3 regions of the uncultured Ruegeria sp. genome follow, and region 2 is predicted to be linked to each of the others. Evidence: riboswitches for the same ligand, from Rfam matches in the RefSeq annotation. Region 2 holds a riboswitch; each other region holds the start of a gene.
What was found. Region 2 has a riboswitch for cobalamin ahead of Q1B13_RS11905 (DUF1636 domain-containing protein). Riboswitches for the same ligand answer to the same signal wherever they lie in the genome.

Region 1: another riboswitch for cobalamin. It lies ahead of Q1B13_RS04700 (CbtB domain-containing protein); the one in region 2 lies ahead of Q1B13_RS11905 (DUF1636 domain-containing protein).
Region 3: another riboswitch for cobalamin. It lies ahead of Q1B13_RS23300 (hypothetical protein); the one in region 2 lies ahead of Q1B13_RS11905 (DUF1636 domain-containing protein).

What each region holds. Positions count from the first base shown of each region.
Region 1 covers NZ_CANLDZ010000002.1:393,525-403,540, reverse strand. Annotated here, with positions in the region: gene Q1B13_RS04740 (OpgC family protein) at 1-1,211, opposite strand, end outside; gene Q1B13_RS04735 (tetratricopeptide repeat protein) at 1,240-2,610, opposite strand; gene Q1B13_RS04730 (CaiB/BaiF CoA-transferase family protein) at 2,790-3,974, opposite strand; gene Q1B13_RS04725 (thiamine pyrophosphate-binding protein) at 3,961-5,580, opposite strand; gene Q1B13_RS04720 (DUF302 domain-containing protein) at 5,660-6,118, opposite strand; gene Q1B13_RS04715 (DUF1636 family protein) at 6,122-6,619, shown strand; gene Q1B13_RS04710 (hypothetical protein) at 6,607-7,101, opposite strand; gene Q1B13_RS04705 (CbtA family protein) at 7,165-7,863, opposite strand; gene Q1B13_RS04700 (CbtB domain-containing protein) at 7,868-8,038, opposite strand; cobalamin riboswitch at 8,074-8,283, opposite strand; gene cobF (precorrin-6A synthase (deacetylating)) at 8,327-9,070, opposite strand; gene cobA (uroporphyrinogen-III C-methyltransferase) at 9,063-9,791, opposite strand; gene Q1B13_RS04685 (cobyrinate a,c-diamide synthase) at 9,788-10,016, opposite strand, start outside.
Region 2 covers NZ_CANLDZ010000007.1:99,672-109,687, forward strand. Annotated here, with positions in the region: gene nadC (carboxylating nicotinate-nucleotide diphosphorylase) at 1-241, shown strand, start outside; gene Q1B13_RS11875 (YbcC family protein) at 321-2,732, opposite strand; gene Q1B13_RS11880 (proton-conducting transporter membrane subunit) at 2,747-4,297, opposite strand; gene Q1B13_RS11885 (LysR family transcriptional regulator) at 4,414-5,289, shown strand; gene Q1B13_RS11890 (iron ABC transporter permease) at 5,325-6,335, opposite strand; gene Q1B13_RS11895 (ABC transporter substrate-binding protein) at 6,337-7,287, opposite strand; gene Q1B13_RS11900 (ABC transporter ATP-binding protein) at 7,300-8,076, opposite strand; gene Q1B13_RS11905 (DUF1636 domain-containing protein) at 8,073-8,429, opposite strand; cobalamin riboswitch at 8,528-8,738, opposite strand; gene Q1B13_RS11910 (hypothetical protein) at 8,784-9,287, opposite strand; gene Q1B13_RS11915 (hypothetical protein) at 9,284-9,505, opposite strand; gene Q1B13_RS11920 (D-lyxose/D-mannose family sugar isomerase) at 9,640-10,016, opposite strand, start outside.
Region 3 covers NZ_CANLDZ010000024.1:48,485-58,500, reverse strand. Annotated here, with positions in the region: gene Q1B13_RS23350 (permease) at 1-227, shown strand, start outside; gene Q1B13_RS23345 (hypothetical protein) at 282-671, opposite strand; gene Q1B13_RS23340 (DUF1013 domain-containing protein) at 724-1,482, opposite strand; gene Q1B13_RS23335 (ribonuclease T2) at 1,613-2,254, shown strand; gene Q1B13_RS23330 (hypothetical protein) at 2,251-2,739, opposite strand; gene Q1B13_RS23325 (hypothetical protein) at 2,870-3,439, opposite strand; gene recR (recombination mediator RecR) at 3,555-4,148, opposite strand; gene Q1B13_RS23315 (YbaB/EbfC family nucleoid-associated protein) at 4,211-4,555, opposite strand; gene Q1B13_RS23310 (DNA polymerase III subunit gamma/tau) at 4,713-6,524, opposite strand; gene Q1B13_RS23305 (protein-tyrosine phosphatase family protein) at 6,650-7,162, shown strand; gene Q1B13_RS23300 (hypothetical protein) at 7,154-7,561, opposite strand; cobalamin riboswitch at 7,649-7,869, opposite strand; gene Q1B13_RS23295 (hypothetical protein) at 8,027-8,884, shown strand; gene rsgA (ribosome small subunit-dependent GTPase A) at 8,917-9,945, opposite strand.

The DNA.
Region 1 (10,016 bases), on a different contig from region 2:
GATTTCCAAGGCTGTGACTTAAACCACGCGGCCAAATAGGCCACGCCAATGATCATGGCAAAGCCAATCATGTTAGCGACGAACACGCTGGCAAAATCTCGCCCAGTTTGATCCAGAGCGACGCCAATCAGCCGAGCGGCGGCCATCGAGAACACAAACACCGCCAGCGATTGTTGACCCACCTTGGTGATCAGTTTCAGCACCACCTGCCAAGCGCGCGCGCCGACACTATCACCAGATGCAATCAGGCGGTGGCCGTGTTCACCCGCTATCACCCAACCCAGATAGGCCAGCGACAAGAAGTGCAGGTAGCGGAACAAGCCGAACTCAGTCTTTCCACGGAATTCCTTGGTCAGTAGCCAGATGTCACGGATTTGTTCAGCCAGACCCGGTGCAGCAGATTGGACCCACAAGAAGACTTTCCACGATCCGAATGGCGCCGACAGGATCAGAAACAGCGCTGCTGCCCAGATCAGGGATTTTGAGACGGGCGGGGCAGGGATCCAGCCACGCATGAAGGCGAAACCGGTGAAAAACAGCAATTGCCAGCCAAACGGGTTGAAAAACCATTGCCGGTCAGACCAAGGCTCGGCCGGAAGGGCCAGAATACCTGTTTGAGCGACCAGCCAGATCGCAACCGAGGTTGCGGCAACAGCCCAAAACCCAACTCGTGATAACGCCATGAACAACGGCATCATCGCCAGGACCACAAGATACATCGGCAGAATGTCAAAATAGTTCGGCACGTAAGTCAGGGTAAAAATGCCGACCATCTGAGGCAGCGGATCATTGAAGAAATGCTGCAGGTTCAGGGATGAGACATAACTTTTTTCAAACAGGCCGGAATTGTCCAGCGCAGCCATGCTCATGGCGACAAAGAAAAACAGGCAGACATGCGCCCAGTAGACCTGCCAAATGCGGAACGCGACGCGGGCTGTGCCCAGCAACCACCCCTTGCGCAGGAATGCACCGCCAAAAGCGATCGCCGAGGCCATGCCCGAGCAGAACACAAAGATCTCGGTCGCGTCGGAAAAGCCAAACCGGGCGGGAATCCACTTGGCCCAGGGGTCATTCGGGATATGAGCGATCAGGATGATGAACATCGCGATGCCGCGATAGAAATCCAGGCGCGGATCGCGCACACGGGCGGTCGGGGCCACGGCCGACGCCGTAACCGGAGCAAAATCAGAAGCGGGCGATACAGTCGCCATACGGTTTCTGTCCTTCTTGGTCTTTTTGTTATTCTGCGGGGACGCTATGTGCGTCATCGCTGTCGCGAGCCGCGTCGATCAGGGCGCGGCGCGCAAGTGCGTAATTGTCTTCGCCACCAGCGCGTTTGGCGCGGCGGTCATCCAGGATACGTTCCACCGCCTCCAGACGACCTGCGCGCAGGCCCGAATCGATGGTTATGCGTTCGAATACATCGCGTTGGGCGTGGCTGCCACCGGCCAATTGCATCGATCCTCGGGCGTTCGACAAAAAGTCGAAGGCGGCGCCATATTGGCCGTCGCCAAACGCCTCTAAACCTTTGGCCGCTGCGACACCGGGATCGGACATACGGATAGGTGTATCCCCATGATTACGCCTGGCGTCTTTCTGAATACGTTGCAGCATTTTGCCAGTGGCCTCGGACCGGTTGTCGCCGGTCAAAGCCAGCAAATAGTGCAGGTCTGCAAAAATCAGACACCCGTCTTCGGTCCGTGCCGCACTCAGATCGGCCAGTTCTTCCCATCTATTGCCGACATCCACGCCTTCCAATTCCAGGCGTGAGAGCAACGATGTGGCGTTTGAAATGTCCCGATAATCGTCAGTCTTATCCCGGCGGATATGTTCGTCATACAGCTCTATCACGTTGTCGACCTGACCAAGATCCAGATGCATCAAAGCCTTATGCCACCAGACGTGATAGCGAAAGTTGTTGCAATGCGCCCATGCGTCCTCGCGTCCGGCCAGCCAATCGAGGCCCAGCTTCGCGTTTCCGGTCATTTCATGGACATGTGCAACCGCGTGGAGTCCCCAAGCATCGTCAGACACCATCCAAAGAGCTTGACGACCTGCGATCTCGGCTTTTTCGTAGGCACCGGTTTCTTCCAGCGCGAAGGAATGACAGCCAAGCAGATACCCACGCCCGGCATGGTCGGGCTCATAAGCGGGCATGACGCGCTCGATCGAGCGGCGCATACCCTCGGAATCGCCAAGTACGAACCGTGTCGCATGGCTGAGCTTCATGGCCAGCGTATCGTCGGGATGGGTACGCAAAATCTCTTCGAATTTCTGCACAGCTTGTGTAGGCAGGTCGGCCAGATACAGCTCTAACGCTTGGACATACAGCTTTTCACGCGCCGAAACTGGCTGTCGCTGCATTGCTGTATTGGCCGCCGCCAGTGCTTCACTAGCAACCGGCAACATCTCGCGTCGGCCCAGCAGAACCATGAACAAGCCCTTGATCGCGTGACCCAGCGCGAAATCAGGTTCCAGTTCCAGTACTTTTCCCAAGTGCTGCGGCGTGACCGCAGCATGCGCCATGAACCCCAGCAGAACACCATTCCAGGCGTCGACACTTGCCGTCTGGGTCAGGGTGTTCATTTGTCCAAAAACGTCTTGTTTCATACTTGGGTCCAATCTGATTGCGACATTTGTCATTGTTCGATGTAACAGAGTGTGCAGGCGGCTCGTAACAGTATCGACCCTGCTCTCGAATTGGTGAAAACCCGTGTGTGCAAAAAACGAAAAAAACCGCCGATTCAACGGCATGTTTCAGCAAGTTGCCGCCTAAAGAGGCAAGTGTTTCAATCCTCGAACGGGTTTTCGGCGCTTAGAACACGATCTGTGTCCGCCCCAAAAACAGGCGGAGCATCACGGTATGTTACGGGCGTGCGCGACAGATTCAGGGGATTCCCAATCAATTGGACTTCGCCTGGTTGGGCCTGCATGGCGAATTGCATCTTTCGGGCCGTGACCTGCTCTGTTGAGAAAACCTGATCAAGCGTCTGTACTGGTCCGACAGGTACCTTCCGTGATTCGAGCTCTGAAATAACGGTGGTCGTACTGTGGTTTTTCAGGGCAGGGCGCAAAACTGCGTTCAATGCGTCCCTGTTATCCAGTCGTGCGGGATTGGTGGCAAAGCGTGGATCATCCGCAAGCGTGTCTTGTTCAATAAACGCGCAGAACCGTTTAAATTGGCTGTCATTTCCAACCGCCAGAATGACGTGGCCATCGGCCGTTTCATAGACCTCATAGGGCACGATATTGGGATGCCCATTTCCGCGACGTTCGGGGACAGAGCCTGAGGTCAAGTAGTTCACGCCTTCGTTTATTAGCCAGGCCACTTGCGTATCGACCAAAGCCAGATCGATCTGTTGACCCTCGCCGGTCAGATCGCGGTGGCGCAGGGCGGCTAGAATGCCAACGGCGGCGTACATGCCGCACATCACATCCGCGATGCCAACACCCACTTTCATCGGCGCGCCATCCGGATCGCCGGTCAGGGACATGATCCCACCATACCCCTGCGCCATCAGGTCATAGCCGGGTTTGCTGGCATTGGGGCCGGTCTGACCGTAGCCCGAGATTGAACAGTAAACGAGGCCGGGAAGATCATCCGCCAAGCTTTTGTAATCCAGCCCGTATTTAGCCAACCCGCCGGGTTTGAAGTTTTCGATCAGGATATCTGCATGGGACGCCAATCGCTTGATTTCAACCTGTCCCTCGGGCGTGGTTATGTCGATGGCCGCGGATTTCTTGTTGCGGTTGGCTGACATGAAATACGCGCTCAGATCCGAGCGGTTGCCATCGGAGTCTTCAACGTAAGGCGGGCCCCATTGACGGGTATCATCGCCGCCTGTGGCCGGGTTTTCGATCTTGATGACGCTGGCGCCCAGATCGCCCAACAATTGCGTGCAAGTCGGTCCGGCCAAAATGCGAGAGAGATCCAGAACCTTGACGCCCTTCAGTGGCCCATCAGATGCGGCCATCGTAACCTCCTCGGTCGATTTCTGCGGCAATGACGGTAAAGCGGTCGGCTGCCTGGGCTGCGTCCAGTGCGGCCCGCAGTTCCTGTCGGTTGTGCACGGTGTGACCGTAGCCGCCAAGCGCGCGACCTAGGGCGGCAAAGTCATGACGATCAAAATCGACACCGCGATTGCCCATCTGCCTTTGGCGCTGCTTCAGCTCGATAAGCGCGAGGCTTGCGTCGACAAAGACCAGAAAGATCGGGTTGCCACCCATCTCAGACGCTGTCGATAGCTCTCCGGCGACCATAAGGAACCCGGCATCGCCGGAGAAACTGATGACCGGGCGCTGGGGCTCAACCAGTTTCAGGCCGATCGCCATGGGCACTGCACAGCCCATGGTGCACAATGCAGACGATTGGATCAGGCCGCGCGCCTCGTTACAGTTCCACATCTGGCTCAGCAGGATGCGGTGCGCGCCGCTGTCGGCCGTTGCAAGCGTTTCAGCAGGCAGAGCGGCCCGTGTTTCCGCAATAACTGCGGCAGGCCCCCATTCATCATCCGTCGGGAAAGCCCGAGCCAATGCGGTTTTGACCTGATCGGGTTCACTATTGGGCCAAGTCGCCCGGGCAGGATTTCCTTTGGCAATTGCTTCAAGGGTTGCGCCGGTGTCAGCCACCAGATTCAATCCTGCCTGATGCATGTAGTGATCGTTCACCACCGCAGAAATATCGATCACGCGCGTTTCTTCAGGATCCCAGATTTCACGCCAGCCGGGGCGCATTTCGATTGGATCATAACCAAGACAAAGAACCAGATCGGCCTGCTCCACCAAGGGGACAAGATGTTGATCCGCCAAAGGTGACAACCCGGCCCCGCCAAGACACAGGGGATGATCCTCAGGCACCACGCCTTTGGCTTTGTACGTTGTCACGAAAGGGATGCCGAAATGTTCCAAAAACGCCTGAACAACGCTGCTCGATCCGTCATACAAAACGTCCAGACCAACAATGGCAAAGGGGCGTTCTGCCTCGGCCACCCAGCGTCGGGCTTTTTCAAGACAATTGCCCTCAGGCGCGACGGCGGCGGCTTTCGCCAATCTGCGCCGTTTCGGCGAACTGACGCGCGTATCCGCAACCGAGATTGGGACATCAATATGAACCGGACCGGGTCGAGGCTGTGTGGCGAGCGACACGGCCTTGTCCGCAACGATATCTGCGCCCTCGGCGGTCAACAGGTATGTGCCTTTGGTGATCGAACGGTAGACCTGGCTGTGATCCATGACCTGATGGGTGTAAGTCAGCGCCTCATCCGCCTCGACACACCCAGTCAGAACGATCATGGGCACACGGTCCTGCAGCGCATTGGCAACCACGTTGATGCCATTCATCGCGCCGGGGCCAAGCGTGGCCACAAGGATTGCAGGCGCACCGTCGCGGTGATGCACAGCCTCGGCCATGAAACCGGCGGCGTTTTCATGTTTGGTCAGATGAAACGTGATTCCAGCCTGTTCCAGCGCATCAACCAAAGTCAGAACTTCACCACCCGGCATGCCAAATGCGTGGCGGCATCCGGCCTCGTAAAGGCGTTGGGCCAGAAGATCAGCCGCGCGGGGAGGGGTGTCCTGCATCAATCGTGCTCCGAATTACTCAATGTGACGCAGATTGCGGAGGACGCACCCGGACGCAAGGCGGATCACGCCAGTGTGACTATTTGACAGCGTTTTCTGCGATGTCCTGAAACCTGTTATCCAATTCTGATGCGATATCAGACAAGGCTTCGCCCCCCTCATAAACGTAAGGTGCAAAGACAAAACTTGGCGTTTTGTAAGACAGTGTCGCCGTGCCGTCGTCATCTTCCGTGACATAAAATCGGATGGGAGCCTCAATCATGGCAGCGGTTGAGGTTTCAAGCACGCGCACGGCAAAGTCGTTGTTGAAAACACCGATCACCCTGTTGCCCGGAATCGTGATCCCTCGCGCGGCTGCCGCTTTGGTTGGCCCGGCCTGCGTGACAACGATCAGCCCGTTTTCTTTCACCGCTGCTTTTGTATCCGCCACCAGTTCTTCGTAGCTTTTCCCGGTGTCGTAAACAGCCCAACCGGACAAAGCTTCGTCGGCCAGTGTAGGTAAGGCCAGCAGACATATGATTGCCCCAAGAACTTTCATCCGATGACCTCCGCTTTTTTGGTCGGACCCTTGATGCCAGAAATCGGACGGATACGCACTCACATTCTTGTGCGGTCCAACGTGACGCGGACTTGCGCCTTAGTCGGAAAAGCCGCAGAAACAGGGAAAACGAAAGGCAAGCTAAACGTGGCCCAGACTCGCATTCTCATTTGCAACAGCTGTTCCGGCACCCGTGATCGCGATGCCGAGCGTCAGGCTGTGGCGCGCGCGCTTGCCAAGGCAGGTCTGGCAGAGCGTATTGAGCTTGCCGAGCATGCTTGTTTCAATGGCTGTCAGGATCCGGTGGCGCTGGCGCTTCAGGGGGACGGCATGGCCTCTTACGTGTTTTCCGGGGTCGATGTGGCGGCGGATGCGGATGATATTGCGGCAACCTGCCAGACCTATCTGGGTAGCCCTACGGGCTGGATTGAAGACGCCCGGCCATGCGGGCGGCTTCGTTTGTGTTTGCGAACGCGCATACCGGCGCTTCAGTCGACCTGAATCACTTGTGAGGCGCTGACGGGAACCCCGTCGACCACTAGCTGGCTGTGGCTGTTGCTGTTCAGCGAAACCTCGATTTCAACCTCGCCCTTGGGCAGGTCTGCAAGATGCATCCAATTGCCGTAGAGCCGCGCGAGCTTTAGGCCATTGGCATATACATGCGCGTGCCCTTTGCCCGGTTGGTCCGCAGCAGATGCGCTTTCCGGTGCGAATTCGAAGTTTTGCGGCAAGACATGCAGGTTCCAACCGGCCATGGGGTCTTTGACCACAGTAACTTTCACGCTGGGCGTGTTTGGTCCAGTAGGCAAGTTGATCACTGCAGAATGATCATGCGCTGCGGTCTCGGCCTGATGGCCTCCATGATGCGCGGGATCAGAATGATCATGGCCATCAAACGTGACGCCGTTGGCCGCAGCCAGCACAAAGCCAGCCCCACCACCAAAGATCAGGCCAATTGCAAACAAAGCAAGTGAGCGGGACATCTTGTATCCTTGAAAAGGGAAAAGCCCGCCGGGGTGGTTCCCGACGGGCCGTTAAGTCGCCAGTTAGGCGTGCGCTTCGGCGTGCTTAGCCTCTTTTTGCCAAAAGTATCCTGCAAAAGACCCAACCAGAACCCAAGCGGCCAAACCGATGCCAAACGCACGCGCCGCGAATAGGGCGCCGATCTCGGTCGGGACGGGGCCGGTGAAAAACTCCGGCTCGGGCGCGCCGATGATATGAGGCGCCATCAGCAGAACCGCAGCGAACACATAGCTGATGAGGTTGGAACCAAAAGCGATCAACCACATGGCTACGGCAGCGGTTGCAACGGTCGCAAACCACCAGATCTGACGTGCGAAGACGTCAGCGGCGGCCACTCCCGGCACTTCGGGTGCCAGGGTGAAACCCGGTGCGAAATGCACTGCGACAAATCCGGCAAGCCCCCACAATACACCCGTTCGGCCATCAACCTTGTGGCCTTGTCCTTCGGCAATCGACATAAGTGCCACAACAATCAGTGTGTAGCCGGTGTAAGTCAGCATCGTGAAGATTACGCTAAGGGCGTCACGCTGAAGATCCGAGAACATGCCTGGCAGTTCGGGATGGGCGGTGACGGCCGCGCCGCCGAAATGCACCAACTCACCTGATTCATATAGCTCTGCGTGCAGCAATACGGGTTGCACGAACAACAACTGCAGCAAGGCGGCAATCAGCCCCGCTGCAGCGCCAGCGAACAAAGCGCTGGTCAGAATGCGACTGAACATGAGCTCAGTGGCAGGGGAAGCCGGTGGCGTGACGCACGTCATGGGCGGCGTCATGCAGCGCGGATGCCTGCACGTGACCTGCCAGCGTGACGATGCCAAGGCCCAGAACCACTGCGAAAACCGCTGGAATTAGGCCTGCGCGCGAGGCGGATGCCTTAAGTGTTTGTGTTGTCATTTCTTGTCCTCCTGTGCCGTCGCACCCGACGGCCGGTGTTTCAATACTCGCCTGGCAGGTCTCCTGGCTCGCGGGTCGGTGCCTCTGTTCGCCTTCCCCCCAAAACTTCGGGAGTGGCTGGTTGAACACAGGCTCACCGCTTACAGTCGCGGGGGCGGCTTTGGATTAGACTTCAAAGGAAGGCGCACCAAATTCCCTCTTAGCATCCGGATATCTCCGGCAGGACCAGACGCCTCCATTTAGCCGGGAACGTCGCGCCGACGCAATCGCCATTTGCGACGTTTCGTGTCACACAGCGCGTTTTTTCAGGATATAGATATCCATGATCCAGCCATGATCAGCCCTGGCTTGTGCGCGGGTTGCAAGGATGTCTTCGGCCACTTCATCCAACGGTCCATGGATCAAGATTTCTTCTGTCATACCCACATAAGCGCCCCACCAGATGTCATAATCTGCCATTGCAAGGCTTTGAAACGAACATTCCCCATCCAGCATGACCGCGATTGTCAATATGGCTTCGGGCCAGCCTTCGTCACGCAGGCGGCGGCCGGTCGTAACGACATAGGGCGCGCCGATGTCGTTTATTGGAATTCCGTGCGCTGCGGTTAATGCCTGCAGAGCGGTAATGCCCGGGATCACGCGTTTGACGGGTTTGGGCTCCAACCGCGCGGCGATTCGAAGAGAGCTGTCATAAAGCGAAGGATCCCCCCAAATCAGCAACGCAACATTGCGCGCGTTTGGGTGCGCGTCGATTGCGTCCTGCCACCGTAGCGCGATGGCATCATGCCAGTCATCGACACCCTGCAGATAACCGTCATCACCGCGTCTTTTGGGAATGTCGAAATAAGCAATCGTCGGTTGGGTGTCCGTCACTTGCGCAATGATCTGCTCGCGTATTCCGGCCAGATCGGCTTTGTTCTCGCCCTTGCGCGGAATCAAGATCAAGTCCGCTGCGCGGATGGCTTCAGCACCCTGAAAGGTGACATGGTCTGGATTGCCGGTACCGATGCCAACCAGATTCAGTTCATACATCGTCGAACTCCGCCAACGGGCCATACAAGATCAGCGCCGGAGCGGTTCCGATCTCGGATTGCAGCCTGTCCGACAAAGCCCCGATGGTCGATCGATGCAGCACTTGATCAGGGGTCGACACGGATTCGGCCATGAGCGCGGGTGTGTCCAGAGGCAGGCCATGCGCGTGTAACGCCTCGACCAGCAATGGAAATGTCCGTTTGCCCATGAAGACAACGGTTGTGGCGTATGCATCTGCCAGCGCGGGCAGGTTCAGATCCTCCGGCAGTTTGCCGCTGACATCATGGCCGGTCACAAATTGAACCCGCCGCGCGGTCAGACGCCGGGTCAAAGGAATACCTGCGGCCGCTGCCGCTGCGATGGCGGACGGAATGCCCGGTATGATCTCGTAGTCGATCCCAGCCTCGCGCAGGGCCACCAGTTCTTCCTCCAATCGCCCGAACAACCCGCCGTCACCGGACTTCAACCGAACAACCCGGGCGCCAGTTTCGGCATACTCAACCAACAACCGGCTGACATGGTTCTGTTTTGGTGAAGGGCGGCCTGCGCGTTTGCCGACGCCCACCAGATCCGCATCATCACGCGCATGGGTCAGAATCGGACCACTGCTCAGATCATCAAACAGCACTGCGTCGGCGTTTTGCATCCGATCGACGGCTTTCAGGGTCAACAACTCCGGATCACCGGGGCCAGAGCCGATGAACGAGACAAACCCGCTCATGCCGAGGCCTCTGCAATCAGGTGAAAGAACGTGCCCGTCACATTGCCGCGAACGGACCCGGTTTGTGGCCCTTCGGCGCCTTCGGCGTCAAAAACCCGGGCCAGAGGGGCGTCTGGCTGGTCCACGATTGAAGAATAGTGGAATTCGTGCCCGCGTAGGGCTGTACCAGCAGTAAGCCCGGGCATGGGCGCCAGCAATTCGGCTTTGCGGTAGCCCAAGTTGAAT
Region 2 (10,016 bases):
GCTGGACCAACTGGCAGAAGTGCTTGAAGTAGGTGGTGCCTCGGTGGTGTTGCTGGACAATATGGACAATGACACGCTGCGCGAGGCGGTTTCCATGGTGGACGGACGTATCAGGACCGAGGCCAGCGGCAATGTGACACTCGACCGAATCGCATCCATTGCTGCGACCGGGGTGGACTATATCTCATCCGGTGCGCTGACGCATTCTGTGCGGACAGTCGATCTGGGCCTGGATTTCTAAAAGGCATTGTTCTGACTTTTTCGCGCTCCGCTGTGTGAAGTTGGCCCGGGGACGCGTCGGGACCAACCAACTGGCACAACTATTCTGCGGCTATAGTTTGATGTTCCTCAGCACTGCTTGTCATCGGGACCCATTCCAGGTCGCGATGATAGCGCCATGCCAGATCGCCGTTCTCATCCATTGCAATCAAGTGTAGCCAGCGATTATCAAACAGAGCCTTAACACCCGAATGCCGTTCCAGGATGCCATTCATAGCTTCAATCGGGGCTTCGATGATAACGGACAGGCGCAGCGGCTCATGCTGCAGGTTTTCGCCATCATGAACCGACTGCCATGGCAGCCCGGGCCGCAATGACCCGCCATTTCCTTCAACCACGCCGATACCACCGACAACGTTGTGCAACAGCTTGTTGCCGCCACCAGACAGTTTGGGTGCGACGGTCGAACCGTAATATTGCAAGCTGATCCAGCTGGCGACCACGACTGGCGCGGTCATAATCAGTTCCAAAACTCCAAAACCTTCGTCTGCGCGCCAGTCGTAACTATGAAGGAATGATTGCCCAGCGAGGCCGACCCCGTCGGTCCGATTGCGCGGGGCCGCGATGAAGGCCCGGCATCCGGCCAATCCCCATTCCGGCCGCAACTCGGCCCAATCCACGGCGCGGCGCGCGATGTCGTCCGATTTGGTCGCACGCGGCAGTCGGTCGGCGCGTTCGGCCCGCGCCAAACGTCCGGCTGACTGTAACCAACCTTTCAGATTTTGAATTTCCTCTGCCTGCGCACCCTTACCGATATCCTGATCGAATAGAGTCACCTCATCGGTTGTCGTATGATGCAACGCTGGCAGGAACAGCGTATCCGTCGGAATATCGATGCCTGCCGCACGCAACCCGTCACGCACCGCGCCGTCATTTAACAAGCCAGCCAAAAGGCGCGCACTGACATCCCCTGCATGCCCTCCGCAGGCGCCGCATTGCAACGCACTTTCGTGCGGGTTGTTTGTGACATCCGCACCATGGCCAGTCAGCATGACAATTGGCGCGAAATTATCGGTCAGTGACATCGCTGTCAGTATGGATTTGGCCATATCAACACGCGTTGCCAGATCAATTGACGGGTCCAATTGCGGGGCGGGATCGATCCGGCCAGTCCCATTCTTCGGACCCATCGCATCGCGCAATAGTTTTCCAGCATAAACGGGGCCGGTGGCTTCGACAAAGGCGAACGATGATACTGCTGCCAGTTTGAACCGACCCCAAGCACGCTTGGCCCGCGCAGTGTACCGACGTTTGAGATCAGCGTGCTGATCCTCCGCCGCAGTTGAGGTGACATTTGGGTTCAACAGGACCGGTCCGCGCAGCTCGGTCACATCTGATCCGGCGGCCTTATGAGCACTGGCCAGCCCAAAAAATCCGGCAAAGCCAATTGTCTCAATACCGGCGCCCTGTGCTTCAAGCGCACGGCGGAACACTTCAGACCGTACGTCGATACAAAACACAGCCTGAACCAATGGGCGTCCTTCAGTTTTGCGAGGGTGATGCGCCGTCAGAGCTTCGCTAAGCTTCCTTTGCTGCGCCCGTTCTGTAGCGTCTTGCCAGATCGCGTCGACAGCCAAGTCTCGGGTCGGGGTAATAGGTGCTTCGTGCTGAGCGATTGTTTCGACCCAACGGGCCGAGATTTGATCCCGATATTGATTGAACAACGCCTCTTCAAACACCAGCCGAATGGCCAGTAGTTCCGTCGTTGTCGTTTCGGTCTGCCCTGCAAGCTCGGCTTGCCACAAGAGGTGGCGCGCATACTGCGCCCAACCGCCCAGCGTGATGAGCCAGCGATGAAAGGCTGTGCCTGCCGAGCCCGGCGTCACACCAAGGGTTTCACAGGCCCGGCCAATGGCGCGCCATTGTGATCTGTTGGTCCCGGCCACGAAGGCGCCGAATCCTTTTAGCCCATGAATTTCAAGTGTCAGATCACGCGAGGCAAAGTCACGCCACGCACTGAACGCCCAGCCTGTCCGGGCGGGCTGCCACAGCGCTTGCCCTTGATCAAAGTGACTGGCCGCCCAAGCGCCAATCCGTTCCTCAATCAATCCCGACCAATCGACGCCCGATACTTCGGTGGCAAGTTCAGCAACTGTAGGCAACGCTGCCATAGGTGCAGGTTCTGCGCCCAATGCAGCCTTCAGGTCCTCAAGGCTGGGAATATCAAACGGAGTGTCGATGGCCGTGCGCGCCTCGACCAGATCAGCATCCAACAGTTCACCTGTCCTGAGCTTTTGTGCCCAAACTGACCGATCTGGCGTGATACGTGTGCCAGCGACCCGCTCAAGGCGGGCCGCGGTCACGGCGAAACTCTCGTCTTGGTGTCCAAGGAACGGGTTCACGGCAACGCTTGACGCAAGTGGGAACAGTGGCGGTACCTGCCGGACAGCATCATTGGCAATTGCGACCAGTTCCAAAAGAGCGGCGGGATAGCTTTCGTGTTTCATATGCATCTCAAGTGGTCCTTTCACGCGGCCCGGTGCCTGGACCATCCGTCCAGCAGCCGATCAAAAATTGCGTTTGCGTACAGCCCGTTCGAAAGATGGACCCGTAAACCGGCGGCAGCCGGATGCGATGCCCAAAGCGGGAAGGTGGATTGTGCTAGCGCAACAGCGCCAAAGCTGACCAAGGCGAGAATGATCAGGGCCCATTCCAAGGGACCGGGGGCAGGGGTTGTTGGCAGAGTTCCTGCAGTCAGGTGTTGCGCGGCCATTTGGAGCACGAAGTAACTAACCGAGGTGACACTTGCATAGATCACAGTGCGGCGCGTCAGTGCGCCAGGTGCGGCATCGGCAAAGCCCTGCGCCAGCAAATACGCGACGCCAAAGATCAAGATCACACCCAGAGCGATCGCCTGAATTGACTTTCCGTCGATGCCAAAGATCGCGGCAACCACGCCGTATATGAGAATTCCAATCACAAATGCCTGCAGGACATTTCTTGGGCTTGGCACTGCAACCGGGCCGGGTTTGCGCGTTGCGGCCACATTGCGCACAGCCTCACCAGCGCTGAGGAAGGCGTGCGCCTTGTAGAGGGAATGTGCCACGATATGCAGCAGCGCCAGTGGAAACAGGGCCAACCCGCATTGCATGATCATGAACGCCATCTGCGCAATGGTGGACCAGGCTAGTGATGTTTTGACGGCAGGTTGTGTCAGCATCACGAGACCGCCGAACAGCGCGGTGAACCCGCCTAACATAACCAATAACGCCATGATCCCCGGCGCCACCAGCATGACATCGGCAAACCGGATCAACAGGAACCCGCCAGCATTGATGACGCCAGCGTGTAACAGGGCGGAAACCGGCGTAGGGGCCTCCATAACTTCCGTTAACCAGCCATGACTTGGGAATTGCGCTGACGCCAGGACAGCCGCGACGGCAATCAGCAGCGCGGCGGCTATGGTCAGTGCCGTGGGCTGCGCCGAGGACAAGATCGTGGTGATGTCCGAGGTGCCATAGACCAAAACCAGCAGTAGTACAGCACCCGCCAATGAGAGTTCACTGATCCGGGCGACGACTGCCTTTTTGCGGGCGGCGCGTTGCGCCGTGGTGCGGTCTGGATAGAACAGCAAGAGCTTGTGCAACGTCAGGCTTGTCACAACCCAGGTCGCTAGCAATTGGCTTAGATTGCCCGACATCACCAGCAGCAAAACCGCTGCCAGCGTGGCCGACATCCAGCCCATAAAGGCGCCCTGACGGGATTCTCCGTCCATGTAGGTTGCGGAATACCGAAGGACAATCCAGCCGATGAAACTGACTAGAACCAGCATTATGGCGCTGACCGCGTCCAGACGTACAGACAGGCCGATTCCCCACAATCCGATCAAGCTGGATGTCCCTGCGCCTTGGGTGATCAACAACAAAGCCGCCAAGGCCGACACTGCAAACGCTGCCAAGGCCGACCATTCTGACAGCTTTGGGACTATGCCGGGGCGCAAACCCGGATGTTTGCTGGCATACCAGGCTGAGGCCAGTAAGAACAAAGGGCTCAGCAATGGAAGAAACAAGTGGCTCATGATGTAGGTCCCTCAAGGTTTCGGGCTGCATCAGCCCGCCTAGCAGGACATATTTCGTAAGTATGATTATTAAAAATTCATTGTTTGGTTGATATCATTCTATTAGATGGAACGATATGCCACTGAATTATCATCACCTGAGGTATTTTTGGGCCGTCGCACATGACGGGAACCTGACCCGTACAGCACAACGTTTGAACCTGTCGCAATCTGCTTTGTCAGTTCAGATCAAGGATCTTGAAGAACGTCTGGGGCACCCTCTGTTCGAACGCCGGGGTCGCAAGCTGCACCTGACCGAAGCGGGCCGCATTGCGCTGGACCATGCGGACGCAATTTTCGCAACCGGCCAAGAACTTGTGGCCACTTTGCAAGACGCAGGAAACACAAGGCAAGCGCTGCGTGTCGGGGCTCAGGCGACCTTGTCACGGAACTTTCAGATCGGGTTTCTGCGGCCTATTTTAGGGCGAACCGATGTTGAGGTCATCTTGCGGTCAGGCAGCCCAAGCGAATTGCTCGAAGGGTTGGAAACGCTGAATTTCGATCTGGTTTTGATGAATCATGAACCCGCAAGCGACAGCTTGACCAAATTCGAAACCCATCATCTAGCAGAACAACCCGTAAGTATTGTGGGTACTCCGGCCCGGCTGGACCCGAAGCGGGCGATCAAAGATTTGCTGGCGGAACACCCTTTCATTCTGCCGACCACCAACAACAGTGTCCGCACGGCATTTGACGCAATGGCCAGCCGTCTTGCGGTTCGCCCGCAGATCGCGGCCGAGGTTGATGACATGGCGATGATGCGTCTTTTGGCCCGAGAAGATATCGGGCTGGCCCTGGTCGCGCCGATTGTGGTTCAGGATGAGCTGTCCTCGGGCCGGCTGGTTGAGGCGCAAGAGCATCCGCGCATCAAAGAAAACTTTCATGCGGTGACATTTCGGCGGCGTTTTCCAAACCCGTTGATCCAGCTGTTGTTGGCCAACAATTTGTCCTGATCGAGTTGTTTCTGGCCGGGTTCGAACCGAGATCTTCAATCGGTACGTGCTGATTTGAACAAGTACAAAAACACAAACAGCGATCCGATGGATGTCGTCACGATCCCCACGGGCAGTTCCTGTGGAGCCAGCAAAAGGCGCGACAGAATATCGGAGAGGGTAAGCAAGATCGCCCCAACAATTGCGGATGCAATCAGAAGGTTACTGTGCAGGGTTCCGGCGATCCCACGTGCGATATGAGGCACCATGAGGCCAACGAACCCGATTACCCCGGCAACCGAAACGAAACTTGCCGTTGCCAAAGCCGCCACGAAGAACATGCGAAAGCGCAAACCCTGAACCGGAATGCCCAGTGTGGCGGCCGTGAAATCTCCGGTCAGCAGCGCATCCAGCCAGCGGCTGCGGTACAATGCGTAGCCAAGGATCAGCCCAAGCCCGATGAGTACCAGCGGAAACGTCTCCCACCGGGCCAACCCCAGTCCGCCAAGCATCCAGAAGATCACCGAATGTGCAGCGCGGCTGTCGCCCGCAAAGATCAGGTAGTTTGTGATTGCCGAAAACAGGAACGAAACGGCCAGGCCAGCTAGGATCAGCTTTTCTGGCGCGCTGGTGCGCAGCCCCTGAACCAGTGCAAGCACGATAGCGGATGCAATCAAACCGCCGCAAAATGCAGCAAGGGGCAAGGTCCAGATGCCCAGTACATCACCAGTGACGGTGATGACCAAAACAGCCCCAGCCGCCGCGCCCGAAGACAGTCCAAAAAGGAACGGGTCCGCCAGATCATTGCGTGTCGTGGTTTGCAACACCACGCCGACAACGCCCAAACCTGCGCCAATCACGGCCGCAAACAAGGCGCGCGGCAAGCGCAGGTCGAAGACTATTCGGTGCAGGGGCGACATTTCACCTTCGGTCAGGCCGGTTCCCAATCCAATAGCTGCCAACACGTCCGAAACTGGGATCGGTGTGGTGCCATAGATAGTGGACAACAGCAAAAGGGCGGTCAGAACGACCGCCCCCAGCCCTACTATCCGGCCTGTATGGCCCATGTCAGTTGATTTCCGGGTGCATCGCCCGCACCATTTTCTCGATGGCTTCGATATTCGCCGGCCCGGGCGTCAGTTCTTCGTATCGCAACCCGATCCAGCGCTCGTTCTTGACCGCATCGGTTTGCGACATCACTGGATGGTCCTGAAGAAATTTGAACGTATCCGCCGCCCCATTGCCGGTTTGGTAGTCCAACAACACCAGAAACTCGGGGTTTGATGCGGCAACAGCTTCCCACGAGGTGCGGCCCCAGCTGGTGTCCAGATCGTGGGTGACGTTTTCGCCACCGGCGGCAGCGATCATCGCGTCAGGTATGGCAAACTTGCCTGCCGTAAAGGGCGCGTCCGCCGGACCGTCCAACAGGAAGACGCGAGGCTTTGCCAGATCAGCGGTCCGTGTTTCGATGTCCGATAGCTGATCTTTCCATTCGGTGACCAGCGCTTCGGCCTTGTCTTCAACATGCATGACCTTGCCCAGGCGCAATACATCGTCAAACAGAAGGTTCATGCTGGCGTCGGGGCGATCCTTGTCCAGATGCACGCAGCTTTCTGTCAGGATCATGGTTTTGATGCCAAAGGGCGCCAACGTGTCGGGCGTCACGTCGCCACCTGGCTTCATGCCATAGTACCAACCGGCGAAGAACAGATCCGGCTCGACAGCCACCAAATTCTCGATCGTGGGGTATTTTGGGGCAAGTTCAGGGATTTCGCCACGCAGCGCATCAAAATCTGGGCTGGTTTTGTACCAACCCGTGATCCCGGTCAGACCAACAATCTTGTCTTGCAGACCCAACGCAAAGGCCATGTCGGTCATATTCATATCGTGCACAACCAACCGCTCGGGCATTGTGTCAAACACCAATGGCTCACCGCAGTTGTCCACGGACATTTCGTGCGCCGCTGCACCGTTGGCCAGGCCGGTGATCAACGCCACAGGCCAGAGTTTCTGCATCATGATAAACTCCTGTTATGATGTCAGTTTTCGTTTTCGGATGTCGAGTGCCGGGATCAAGCGGCCTTCATGCTGGAAGCACAAATAGTCCACTCCAAAGGTGTCCCGGACGCGATCCGGGGTCAGCACTTCAGTCACAGGCCCGAACCCTGTCAGACGGGTGGTTTTCATCAACGCAACATGGGTGGCAAACTCGGGGATCATGACCAGATCGTGGACAATCATGACCACTGTCACACCCAAATTTGCGACCAATGAGAGCATATGCCCCTTGGCGTCCGGATCCAGGTGATTGGTTGGTTCGTCCAGGAACAGCAGCGACGGGTTTTGCGCCAGGGCACGCGCAATATGCGCGCGCTGCCGTTCGCCGCCTGACAGCATCCGCATTGATTTACCGGCCAAATGGGTCAGCTCGGTTATCGCAAGAACCCGGTCCAGATCTGCTTTGTGGTCAGCCGCTGACCGGTCAGCCTGAATGGGTATTTGGCCCAGTGCAACGTAGTCCCGCAGCCTCAAGCGGCCGTCCGGCAATTCCTGTTGGCCGACCACGGCAATGGTCCGCGCCCTTTGCTGCGCTGACAAGCTACGTAGGCTTTGGTTGCGGATACGCACATCGCCCAGGGCAAGCCGTTCAACACCGCATAACAGGTTCAAGAGGGTGGTTTTCCCGGCACCGTTTGGTCCGGCGATGGCCAGAACCGCGCCCTCGTCGAGATTGAAGGACACGTCCTTAAGCAGGACGTCGCCATTCAATGCATAATATCCAAGGCCTTCGGCGGTCAAAAAGCTCATGACCCGTTCTCGGCAGGCAAACATGGCAACCGCGAGAGTGTTTTGGTGAGCAGGGCAGGCGGGCGCTCGGACGCGCTGGTCCAACCGTCCTCACTGTCGAGATACTGATGGGCAAACTCGGCCACTGCGGTCAGATCCTTTAGGCTTGTGATTTCACCGAAAAGATACTGCGCTTTCTGCTTCGCCTGTAGGCCAACAGTCATGGGCCGTTCACACCCTGCCATGCATGCGATCAGTCGCGTCGCAAATCCGGTTGGCAGCTGCTCATCCAGCAGTTTTTGCGCTGTTTCAGCCGCCACTGGTCCCTGGCAGGTTGAGCAGATTAGTACAAAGTGGTCAGGAGTATCGGACATAGCAGTCCCCGCCACTCAAAAAATGCGGACAGAAAGTGCAAGTCTTGTGAACACGCAGACGCGCCATCATAGCCTCCTTCCAGGACGCCCCGCCCCGGGTTGGTTGAACATCTGATGGCAGGTCTCCTGACTTGCGGGTCGTCGCTTGGCCAACCTTCCCGACCCTCTGGGCCAGTGGTGATTTGGCGTCGCTCACCGCCTACAGTTGCGGGGGCAGTCACGGAATTGGCCCGATTGTCGTGGGCCGCACCGCATTCCCATTTTCATCCCCAAGGAAAACCTAAGGGAACCATCCCGGCCAGCTAGTCTGGTGTCGCATCGATTGTCAAGCGTCAGGTCATGGCCAGCGCGGCGTCACTGAACCACACGTAGAGAAGGGCGTCGTGTCGATTGCCTTTGGTGATCGCCGCTGATGGGAAACCGGCTGGCCAATGTCAGCCCGGCTTGAAGCAGATGTGCATCGGGATACCCACCGGTAACCTGACCAACGGCGTCTCGCGCAGCGGGTGTTTCATCGCGTCGCATGTGATGTAGCATTTTCAGCAACGCTCTCTCATCACAAGTGACTTCCCGCCGGTCTTCCAGGCTCAGAGGATCTTTGAAAGCCAGCCCGTCAGTTCGGCAATGCAAGGCGGCCTTGATGACTTTGAAAACAAGGTGCGCAAGATTGAGGCCCTGATCGTGCCCCCACTTTTCGATTGCGACCGAGTATGCATGTTGCCAGGCTTGGGTTGTGGGCTCCGAAAAGCTGAGGATGAAATGCCGCATGACGGGAAGAAGGCCCCGTTCGAAATCATCGAAATCCCGCGATGCATTGGGTGCGCGCGCTTCGCTTTGTCCGGAGGTGGAGAAACTCATGCGCGCCGCCTTTCCGTTTTTACTGAATGGTTGGACAGGCTTTGAACGTTTTCGGGCAGATCGCATTCGGCGATTGGGGTTTCCCGCCGCGGTGATGCTGCGTGGGCTGGGAATCTGAGGGCGGCCTCAATTGCCTGCGGCAACTTTGGCTTCAGCGCACATCCGTGGCGGCTGGCGATAGTATCCATGGCCAATAGGTCGGTGAGTGTTTTTGTCATTATCGTCTCTCGGTCTCTGGTCCTTGACCGGGCGTGATTCCGAGGGATCTGACTGGGTCACACGTTATCTGACAAAAAGAGTCGGAAATGACAAGAGGAGTTGCGTCGCAAATTTACCCAGCTTCAGGCTTGGGTCAGTAGTCGGCGACCAGCAGGAAATCGGGATCAGTATCTTCCTCGATCGTCGCAAAGCGGGGGATTGGCTCTTCGAAAACGTTGTCCGTGCGATCATCGTTAACGGTAGAAACCTCTCCGATGAGGCAATCGCCGTGTTCCGCCCAGAAAGCATGCCAAATGCCGGGCATCAGCGTCACGCTTGCGCCGGGTTTCAAACGCAGGAGTTCGCCCGGCTGAATTGTCACCGGGCAGCCATCGCTTGGGACGGTCACGGGGTTGTCACGATCGACACCCCCATCTGGGTTCGATGGATAGACTTCCATGACCAGATCACCGCCACCGCGATTGATAATATCCTCGGCCTTGATGACATGACGGTGCATCGGTGACAGCT
Region 3 (10,016 bases), on a different contig from region 2:
TGCCTGCCTATCTGAACTCCTATGTCGCACCGCCATTGCTGGCGGGCCTGATGGAGCAGGGCATGAGTGCAGGTGCGGCCATGTCATTTATGGTTGCTGGTGCAGTCAGCTCGATCCCGGCAATGGCGGCAGTTTGGTCGCTGGTAAAACCGCGCGTCTTTGCGACGTATCTTGGGCTTGGTGTTGGCGGCGCGATTGTCACCGGGATCCTGTTCCAGATGATCTGAAAGAAAAAGCCGCCCGGTATATTGTCGGACGGCTTTTCGTATCTTCTGGCAGGTTCAACCCGCCTCGCAAAACCGTGGCAGTTTGAACCTGTATCTGGGTTCGCCACTCTCTACATAGACGCGTTTTTCGATGCACGCGCTGGTTCCAACCGTTTGCGATATAGGGGCTTCGGTCGACGTGATCGAAGCGGCACTGCCATCTGGCAACCGAACCGAGGCGACGACCCCGTTTTTGAGGTCCCCGTTGATTGGTGTTGCCGACAATACCGGGACGGTCATGAAAGAATGGTGCTCGTGCTTCCCGTCGTCACCCAATAAAACCAATGTGGTAACGATTGCGATCATTAACGCACCACCCGCTATTCCCAGCCCCCAGGTCTTCAGAAAGGCATAGGTTGAAACGGCACGGTGCGGTCCAAGAAGTGCAGACAGAACGGTCAGCATGGGGTTTCCGAACAAACAGGAACCGGCCTGTTCGGGCCGGTATATTTAGGAATCAAGGACGGGGTTCGTCTTCGTCGTCGTCGCTGCCGCCTTTGGGCAGGTTGAAGAAGCTGTCAGCGTCCACGATAGGCTCGTCGTCTTTTTCATCTTCTGGATCATCTGAAAGAGAAAAGGTTTCCAGCCCTTCAATAGCCGTCGGAATTTTCGGCGCGGCATCCATCTCAAGCGATTGTTCAGTCGACACCAGTTTGCGACGCTCATCATCGCTCATGACGCCACCTTCGGCGGCCTTCTTGGCGGCAGCCTTTTGCACGATCATGTCCAGTTCCGACTGTTTGCACAGACCCAGAGCAACCGGATCAATCGGCTGCATATTGGAAATGTTCCAATGTGTCCGTTCGCGGATGGACTGGATGGTTGGCTTTGTGGTGCCGACCAGCTTGGCGATCTGACCGTCACTGAGTTCAGGGTGGAACTTGACCAACCACAGGATCGAGTTTGGGCGGTCCTGACGTTTGGACAGCGGCGTGTAACGGGGACCCCGGCGTTTTTCCTCACCAGCAGCAGAAGGATTGAACTTGAGCTTCAGCTTGTGCAGCGGATTGTCCTGCGCGGCGTCGATCTCGTCCTGGGTCAGTTGATTGTTGGTGATTGGGTCAAACCCTTTGACACCGGCAGCCACATCACCATCCGCGATGCCCTGTACTTCCAACTCGTGCATACCCACGAAATCACCGATCTGCTTGAAGCTGATCGTGGTGTTGTCCACCAGCCAAACGGCGGTTGCCTTGGCCATCAGAGGTTTTGCCATCAGACCGTCTCCTTTAAATACATCTGTCCCGTCGCCGGAATTCGGCGGCCTCGTTATATTGAGGCAGGTTTCCGTTGTCGGGGAACTTGGGCTGTATATAGTCACGCCAGCCAAAGAAGGGAAGAGGCGAATGCGCCAGGTGATTGCGGGGCTGGTACTGTGGGCGTTCGGCGCGATATCAGCGCTGGCCGATGGAGAGAAGGCCGGTGAGTTCGACTACTATGTCCTGTCGCTTAGCTGGTCGCCAAACTGGTGCGCGCGCGAAGGCGATGCGCGCGAGTCGGATCAATGCGACGCGCGCCATGACCATGGTTGGGTGCTGCACGGGCTTTGGCCGCAGTTTCATCAGGGCTGGCCGTCGTATTGCAGCACCTCAGAGGCGCCACCCACCCGTCGCATGACGGGGGAAATGCAAGACATTCAGGGCAGTTCCGGTCTTGCCTGGCATCAGTGGAAGAAACACGGTTCCTGTTCGGGTCTCAGCGCAACGGACTATTTCGCGTTGTCTCGTGCGGCGTATGAAAGCGTTCAGCGCCCGCAGGTATTCCGCAAGCTGGACACGTCGGTCAAACTGCCCGCGTCGGTAGTCGAGGATGCATTTCTGAAGGCTAACCCATCCTTGGCGCCCGATATGATCACCATCACCTGCAAACAGGGTTACATCGAAGAAGTTCGCCTGTGCCTGTCCCGCGATTTGAATCCCGTGCCCTGCGGCCGCGACGTGATCCGCGACTGCACGGCCGAAGATGCGCTGTTCGATCCGATTCGCTAGAGCGTCTTGTTCTGGCAGTCCCGGGCGTAATCCAACGCCTTGGCGGTGCCTTTCAGGTCGATCGCCATGACGACCTCACCCGCAGGGTTGTAAACGGTCATGGACTTGTTCTGGGCGATTGCATTGACGAAGTCGCGGTCGGTGAAAAACACCGTCGCGCCGGGCACGCGATCCTGTTTGAACCCGATGGCAGTAGCGTCATAGCTTTTCCCATCCAGCTCGAACCGGATCGGATAACTCTGTCCCGGCTCGATATCACCCCAAGCCTTATTGTAGACTGTGAAATAACCGCGATTGTCCAGCGCGTCATAGCCCAGGCGAACCACCGAGAGGTCCTGATAGACAGTCTGGATCAGGCAGCCATTGCCGAGGTTCGGGTCCATCATGATGTTCCACCCCTCGACAAAACCTTTGTCGATCAATTCCTGCGACCAGGCGGCGGTGGCAGTGAAAGTGGCTAAAATCAGGGCGAGAACACGGCTCATATAATTTGCTCCGGACAAATGTACGTTAAAGTCCCCTCTTCCTAACCGTTATCCTCTTCTGCCCCAACGACATTTTGAAATCTGAATGAGGATGCCATTCCGAAATGGGCAGGGGCTTTCTTGAAGCGGGTTAGTTTTCGTTGAATGCTTTTCGTATCTGTCGAGCATTGATCAGCTCTTCGCGGACTTCCATCCGAGGCCGCCAGTCGTATCGTTTATCGGCATCGAGCTTTGACCAGAACAAGACGCCACCGTACCGCCAGGGGTCCAGCAATATACCATCGTGCACTGTATCGCCTCGTTTGCTGATCACGGCCGAATGATGGATGATCCTGAAGTCTGTTGGCGGAGAGGTGGCCCAATGCATGGTCAGCGTGCGGAAGTTTTCCTGGTTCAGGCGTTTTTGAAGATCCTCGGCCCAGTCGTTGCAAAGACCACGTTCTCGAAATCCATGAATGACCTTGGCATTGTGAATGATTGGTGGATCTGTGACCCGATATTCCTGTGCGAGTTGAAGTGAATAGCTGTGCGCGATTTGGGCCGCTCGCGTGGCCTCTTCCGGATCAACATCTGGTCCAAGTCCGCGAATTTCCGACGCCAGCCCATCGATATCAGATTGCTGGGCAGTTGGCTTTGTGGTGCATCCAGCAAGTGTTAAGGCAAATGCTGCAACAATTAGCCATGCAAAGATCTTTGGCATCTTTTCTCCAATGGAACAGGCAGCGTGCGCCCTGTCTCAGTAAGTTTGGACATCTACGTGCTTGGGTTCGGGCGTAAGCTTCGTTGGTGATTTTCCAATTGGCAAGCCTCAGCCGTCACAGTTCTTTTCGTGCCCTGAGTGCTGCGGAAATCGTACCGTCATCCAGATAATCCAGTTCGCCGCCGATCGGCACGCCTTGCGCCAATGACGTCAGGCGCACCTGACCCTCCAACTGATCTGCGATGTAATGGGCGGTGGTTTGGCCATCTACGGTGGCGTTCAACGCCAGAATAACTTCGGTGATCCCTTCGGCTGTCACCCGGTCTTTAAGGCGGGGAATGCGTAACTCGTCTGGGCCAACCCCGTCCAGGGCTGATAGGGTCCCGCCCAGAACGTGATAGCGGCCTTTGAAGACTGCAGCGCGCTCCATGGCCCAAAGGTCGGCGACATCCTCGACCACGCAGAGCTCTCCGGTCGCGCGGACTTCGCTGTCGCAGATGTCACAGATGTCGGTGGTGCCTACATTTCCGCAGTTCAGGCATTCACGGGCAGTGGCCGCCACCTGCTGCATGGCGTCGGCCAGAGGTGTCAAAAGCAAAGCACGCTTGCGGATCAGGTGCAGCACCGCACGGCGGGCCGAGCGGGGCCCGAGACCGGGTAGCTTGGCCATCAGGTCGATCAGGTTGTCGATGTCGCTGTTCGAACTCACCGGCGCGCTCCCGTAAATGGGCCGGGCGTTGAGCCCGGCCGATAACCCGTCAGGCGGGTGTATCAGAACGGCAGCTTGATGTCTTTCGGCAAGCCCATGCTTTCTGTTAGCCTGCCCATCTCATCTTGCGAGCGTTCAGCGGCCTTGGCCTGTGCGTCTTTGATCGCGGCCAGGATCAGGTCTTCGACCACTTCCTTGTCGTCCCCGTTAAAGATCGACGGGTCGATGTCCAGACCTTTCAACTCGCCTTTTGCCGAGGCAGTGGCCCTGACCAACCCTGCGCCGGATTCGCCGACAACCATGATGTTGTTTAGCTCTTCCTGCATATCCGTCATTTTGGTCTGCAAATCCTGTGCGGATTTCATCATCTTGGCCATATCGCCCAGACCGCCGAGTCCTTTGAGCATCGCTGTTCTCCTGCAAATCGGTTTGAGCCTTAAATACGGACGGCATCCGTGCGGCACAAGGGGCGAGGGGCTTCCCGCCCGTCGTCAAGGTATTTGGCAAGGCCCTTCTTACCGTTGAGCCCCGGTTTCGTTTCATCCAGTTTGGACAGTTTGGACGTCAGTCTTCCTCGAACGGATCCCATTCGTCCTCAACTTCGGGCAGGGCTTCTGTCTCGACCTTTGCTGCCCGTTGTTCCGGCGTTTCAATTCTAGTGATCCGGGCTTTGGGAAACTGCGTCAGAACGGCTTGAACCAAAGGATGTTCAGATGCAGTTGCTTTCAAGGCCAATTCGGAAGCATCGCGCACTTCACCAATAGTGGGCGCATCACCATGCGACACAATCGAAACGGCCCACCGATTGCCTGTCCAACGTTGCAGCGCGGATCCCAAACGAGGGGCCAAGTCTGTTGGGGCGGGTGCAGCCGGCGTAAACTCGATGCGACCCGGCTGGTACGAGACAAGGCGCACCCCGTTTTCAACCTCGACCAGCAACTTTACATCCCGATTTGAGCGGATCATTTCGACAACGTGCTCGAATGTTGGATAGCGCGCGAGTGCTGCTTGCACATCCTGCGCAAGCGCGGCAACAGGCGCACCGCCCGACCCGTGTGAGGCCGGTATGGCAGACGTCGAAATTGCGGCACTCGCCTGAACGGGAGCAGTGCTTTTTCCAGACACCGGGACACCTCCGCCCAGTCCACCAACAGTCGGAGGTGGCGAGTCTTGCAGCCTCTTGATCAGCTCTTCGGGGCTTGGCAAATCGGCCACATGGGTAAGACGAATGACAGCCATTTCCGCCGCCATCATGGCGTTCGGGGCTGCGGAGACTTCTTCCAGCGCTTTCAGCAGCATTTGCCACATCCGTGTCAGAACGCGCATTTGCATCGCCTCGGCCATTTGTTGACCACGGGCGCGCTCGTCCGGTGATACTGTCGGATCCTCGGCTGCATCGGGTGTGATTTTCACAACCGAAACCCAGTGTGTGATCTCGGCCAAATCGCGCAGGACTGCCAGCGGGTCAGCCCCTTCGGCATATTGACTGCTCAACTCTGTCAATGCCCCTGCTGCATCACCGCGCAGGATCATATCCATCAGATCCAGTACGCGTCCGCGGTCTGCCAGACCCAGCATGGCGCGCACCTGATCTGCGGTGGTCTCGCCCGCGCCATGAGAAATCGCCTGATCCAACAAAGAGGTAGCATCACGCGCCGAGCCTTCAGCGGCCCGCGTGATCAACGCCAGCGCGTCATCTGCAATCTCGGCGTTTTCGGCCGCTGCTATCTTGCGCAGCAGGCCTATCATGTCTTCGGGTTCAATCCGACGCAGGTCAAATCGCTGACAGCGCGACAGAACCGTAACCGGAACCTTGCGAATCTCGGTGGTGGCGAAGATGAACTTCACATGTTCAGGCGGCTCTTCCAACGTCTTGAGCAGCGCGTTGAAAGCGCTGGTCGACAGCATGTGAACTTCGTCAATGATATAAATCTTGTAGCGAGCGCTGGCGGCGCGGTAGCGGACGCTGTCGATGATCTCGCGAATATCGTTCACACCCGTGCGGCTGGCGGCGTCCATCTCCATAACGTCGACATGACGGCCTTCCATGATGGCCACACAATGTTCGCATTGCCCGCAAGGTTCGGTTGTTGGTTTGCCTTCGCCGTCGGAACCGATGCAGTTCATGCCTTTGGCGATTATGCGTGCGGTGGTGGTTTTCCCCGTGCCGCGGATGCCCGTCATGATGAAGGCTTGCGCGATCCGATCCGCCTCAAACGCGTTTTTCAGCGTGCGCACCATTGCGTCCTGACCCACCAGATCAGCAAAGGTTTCCGGGCGGTATTTGCGGGCGAGAACCTGATAGGCGGGGCTGGGTGCGTCGGTCATGTTTACTCTGGCGGATTCGGGGCTTCGGCACAGCGTAGTGGTCACCATCGCCCGCGTCCACAGCAGCGTGCGAGGATTTTTATTTTGGAATCGGACCGGATGCGCGTATTGCTAGAGGGGTACATTTCACGAACTATTTTTCGCGACGGTAATTAAAGGGGGGAGAGCGTTACATGTCTCAGCTGGTGATCTACGCCTTGCAAGTTGGAGGAGGCACGCTTGCCCTTACATCAATGCCCGGTCGCGGCGGGGACTACGCAGGTGATCTGGACACAATCTCGAGCTGGAAGCCGGGTCTTGTGATTTCTACGGCAACCGAAGTCGAGATGTTTCAGGCCGGCGCGCAGGACTTTGGCAGCGATATTCAAAGTCGGGCTAGCCGATGGGTTCATCTGCCAATCGAAGACTTTAACGCGCCACCCCGCACCGTTCTGGATGAATGGCCGTCCGTCAGCTCTGCCGTGCGCCATGCCTTGTCTGGAGGCGGTCGTGTCATGCTGCACTGTAAGGGCGGTTGCGGCCGGTCGGGAATGCTTGTTCTACGGCTGATGGTCGAATGTGGCGAACAGCCCGACAAGGCGCTGGTACGATTGCGCGCCTTGCGCCCCTGTGCCGTCGAAACAGACGAACAAATGGCATGGGCCGTCGGTTCGACCCTGGAAGAGGTGAGCGTCAGATCAGGTTGAGATTTGCACGGCCATCTGCACGGGTTCGCGAGGTTTAAGAGCCAAAACCTCGAGCATTGCGCAAGGCGGCGTTGCGATGATCCCGGATGGCATGGTCTGGATATCGGTGCCAAAGATCATGTTGGCATAATCGTCCAGCTGTTTGGTGTTTGCCGCGGCATCGGTGCCGCAAAACACGCGCATCTGATCGGGCTGGGCCCGAAACCGCGCAGTGCACCCCTCAGGACAATAGGTCAACTCGCTGCTGCCTTCGATTTCGAATTCCGAAGTGGTGACTGGATGAGCTTCTGCCATAGCCTGTGCCATCGCGCGCGCCATTCGGGCCAGTGCAGGGCATGTCTTGCCTGTCCGTTGACAAACGGTTGCTGTGTATTCGTGGGTTCTTGTCTTCCAGATCATCTTGCGCCCTCTGCGCGGCGGACAGGGGCTTGGATCAGGCAGGACGGCGGTGTGCTGTCAGGACCTGCCCGGACACCCCGCCCGAGTTTCGGTTACAGTTCCGATGGCAGGTCTCCTGACTTGCGGGTCATCGCTTTGCCGACCTTCCCGGCCATTGGGCCAGTGGTATTTCGGCATTGCTTTCCGCTTACAGTTGCGGGGGCAGTCGCGGATTTGGATCGTCCGGAGTATCCGGTCAGAACCGCACCGTGTTCCCTTTTCATCCCGACCCCTAGTAGGGGGCAGGAACCATCACACAATCGCTAGCGTCTGATTGTGCCCTGAGTCAAGCTGGACTTTATGTCTTGCGCTCCTACTCAATCCCAAGCGGACGTGTGGTCAACCTGAACTGGTGTTGACTCGGGTACAGGAATTGGTGCCATTTGAGCGTGGTGAACCGATTGGTTCAGTTTTTCCGAGGTCGCTATGTTGGACACACAGCAAAGGGTATTGACCGAAGACTTTCGGTTCCCGTCCGGGCCGGCGATGCTTTCGGCACGGCTCTATCGGCCAGTTTCCGAGCCAGAAATCGTTATTGTTCTAAACAGCGCAACCGGAGTTCCACGAGATTACTACCGATATTTTGCGCAGTGGCTGGCGGAAGAACAGGGCATGGCCTGCCTGACATATGACTACCGGGACTTTGGGCACTCTCTATCCGGAGATCTCAACAAATCCACAGTCACTATGGCAGACTGGGCGCTGATTGATATGCCCGCGGCCAGGGCCGAGATGCGCCGGCGCTTTCCGAAAGCGAAGCAATGGACCATCGGTCACTCGGTGGGCGCGATGCTGGGCCCGGTTCAACCCGACATTAGTCAGATCGACCGAATGATTGGGGTATGTTCGGGGCTGGTCACACTGAAAGATCACCCTTGGCCGTATCGTGCGCTGGCGTGGTTGTTCTGGTATGGGCACGCACCCTTGCTTGCGCGTCTTTTGGGGTACCTGCCAGGAAAGGCCATCGGGTTCGGCACGGACCTGCCAGCTTCGGTTTACTGGCAATGGCGCAAATGGTGCACGGCGCCATTGAATTACGTTCCTGAAATAGGCCTCGATTTACCGGCGGTCAAATGGTCAGAAACAGGAACTCCCGCAGACCTGTTTGCCTTCGAAGATGACGAGATGGTCCCTCCGGACGCAGTGTGGCGGCTGGCGGATCTTTACGGCCCTGACACCAAACAGCATCTTTTGTCTGCGTCTGAGTTTGGTCTAACCGAAGTCGGTCACATCGGGGCGTTTGCCCGCCGGAATGCGGCTGTCTGGCCTAGGTTGATAGCGTAAGGGATGGGCGCCGAAAACTCGGCGCCCAGATATCATCGGCCGTTGCGAGAGTTTTTGTCTTTCATCACCGAACGGACCATTTTGCCAAACGCCTTGTCGCGCGCGCGGGACTGGGCCACGGTTTCCGAGTTTCGCTGATCCTCACGTCGCAGTTTTCTCCATCGTTCCAGACGCGAAGCGTCCAGCACGCCGTCTTCAATGGCACCTTGAACTGCGCAATCTGGTTCCGCGATATGCTGACAATCCGAGAAGCGGCACTTGCTCGCCAACTCTAAAACGTCTGAGAACACCTCATCCACGCCGTCTTGCGCGTCTAGCAAACGCAAGGCACGCATTCCGGGCGTGTCAATCAGCCAGCCACCGTTTCGCATGCGATGCAGCGCGCGTGAGGTTGTCGTATGTCGACCATGCGCATCATCTTCGCGAATGCCTGCGGTTGCCTCGTCTTGACCCGTCATCCCATTGGCCAGTGTCGTCTTGCCGACCCCCGAAGATCCAACCAGCGCTGCGGTCTGGCCGGACGGGCACCAGGACAGGACCTGCTGGACTTCTGTCTGATCCAGCGCGTTGATTGCAACAACCGTCACAACAGGTGCCAAAGTCTGAGCTTGAGCAATGTATGTGTTCGGATCATCGCATACATCGGCCTTGGTCAGCACAATGACCGGATAGCATCCAGCTTGATTGGCCAGTGCCAAGTATCGTTCCAACCGGGGTAAGTTGAAATCAGCATTGCACGAACTGACAATAAACAGCACGTCGACATTTGCTGCTATCAGTTGCGCTTCGGCGCCGGTGCCGGCTGCGCGGCGTTTCAGGACGCTGCGCCGATCCAGCAGGGTCCGAATGCGATTGTGTTCGTCCGCCAGCACCCAGTCTCCGACCGCATAATCGCCTGTCGGTCGGTCAAGGGTGAGCAGAGGTGTTTCGCCATCCGTGCCCAGCCCGGTCAGGCGATCGCGATGAACGGCTGTGATACGAAACGGTACGCAAGACGAATTGGCCGCGTGTTGTGCGGCAAAGTGGTGGGACCATCCCAGGTCCGATAGAAATATGGACATTGTTCTGCCTGTGTTCAGGTACAGTAACCCGGACAGATGGCATGCGCGCACCTGTCGGCTATGTGTTCAGG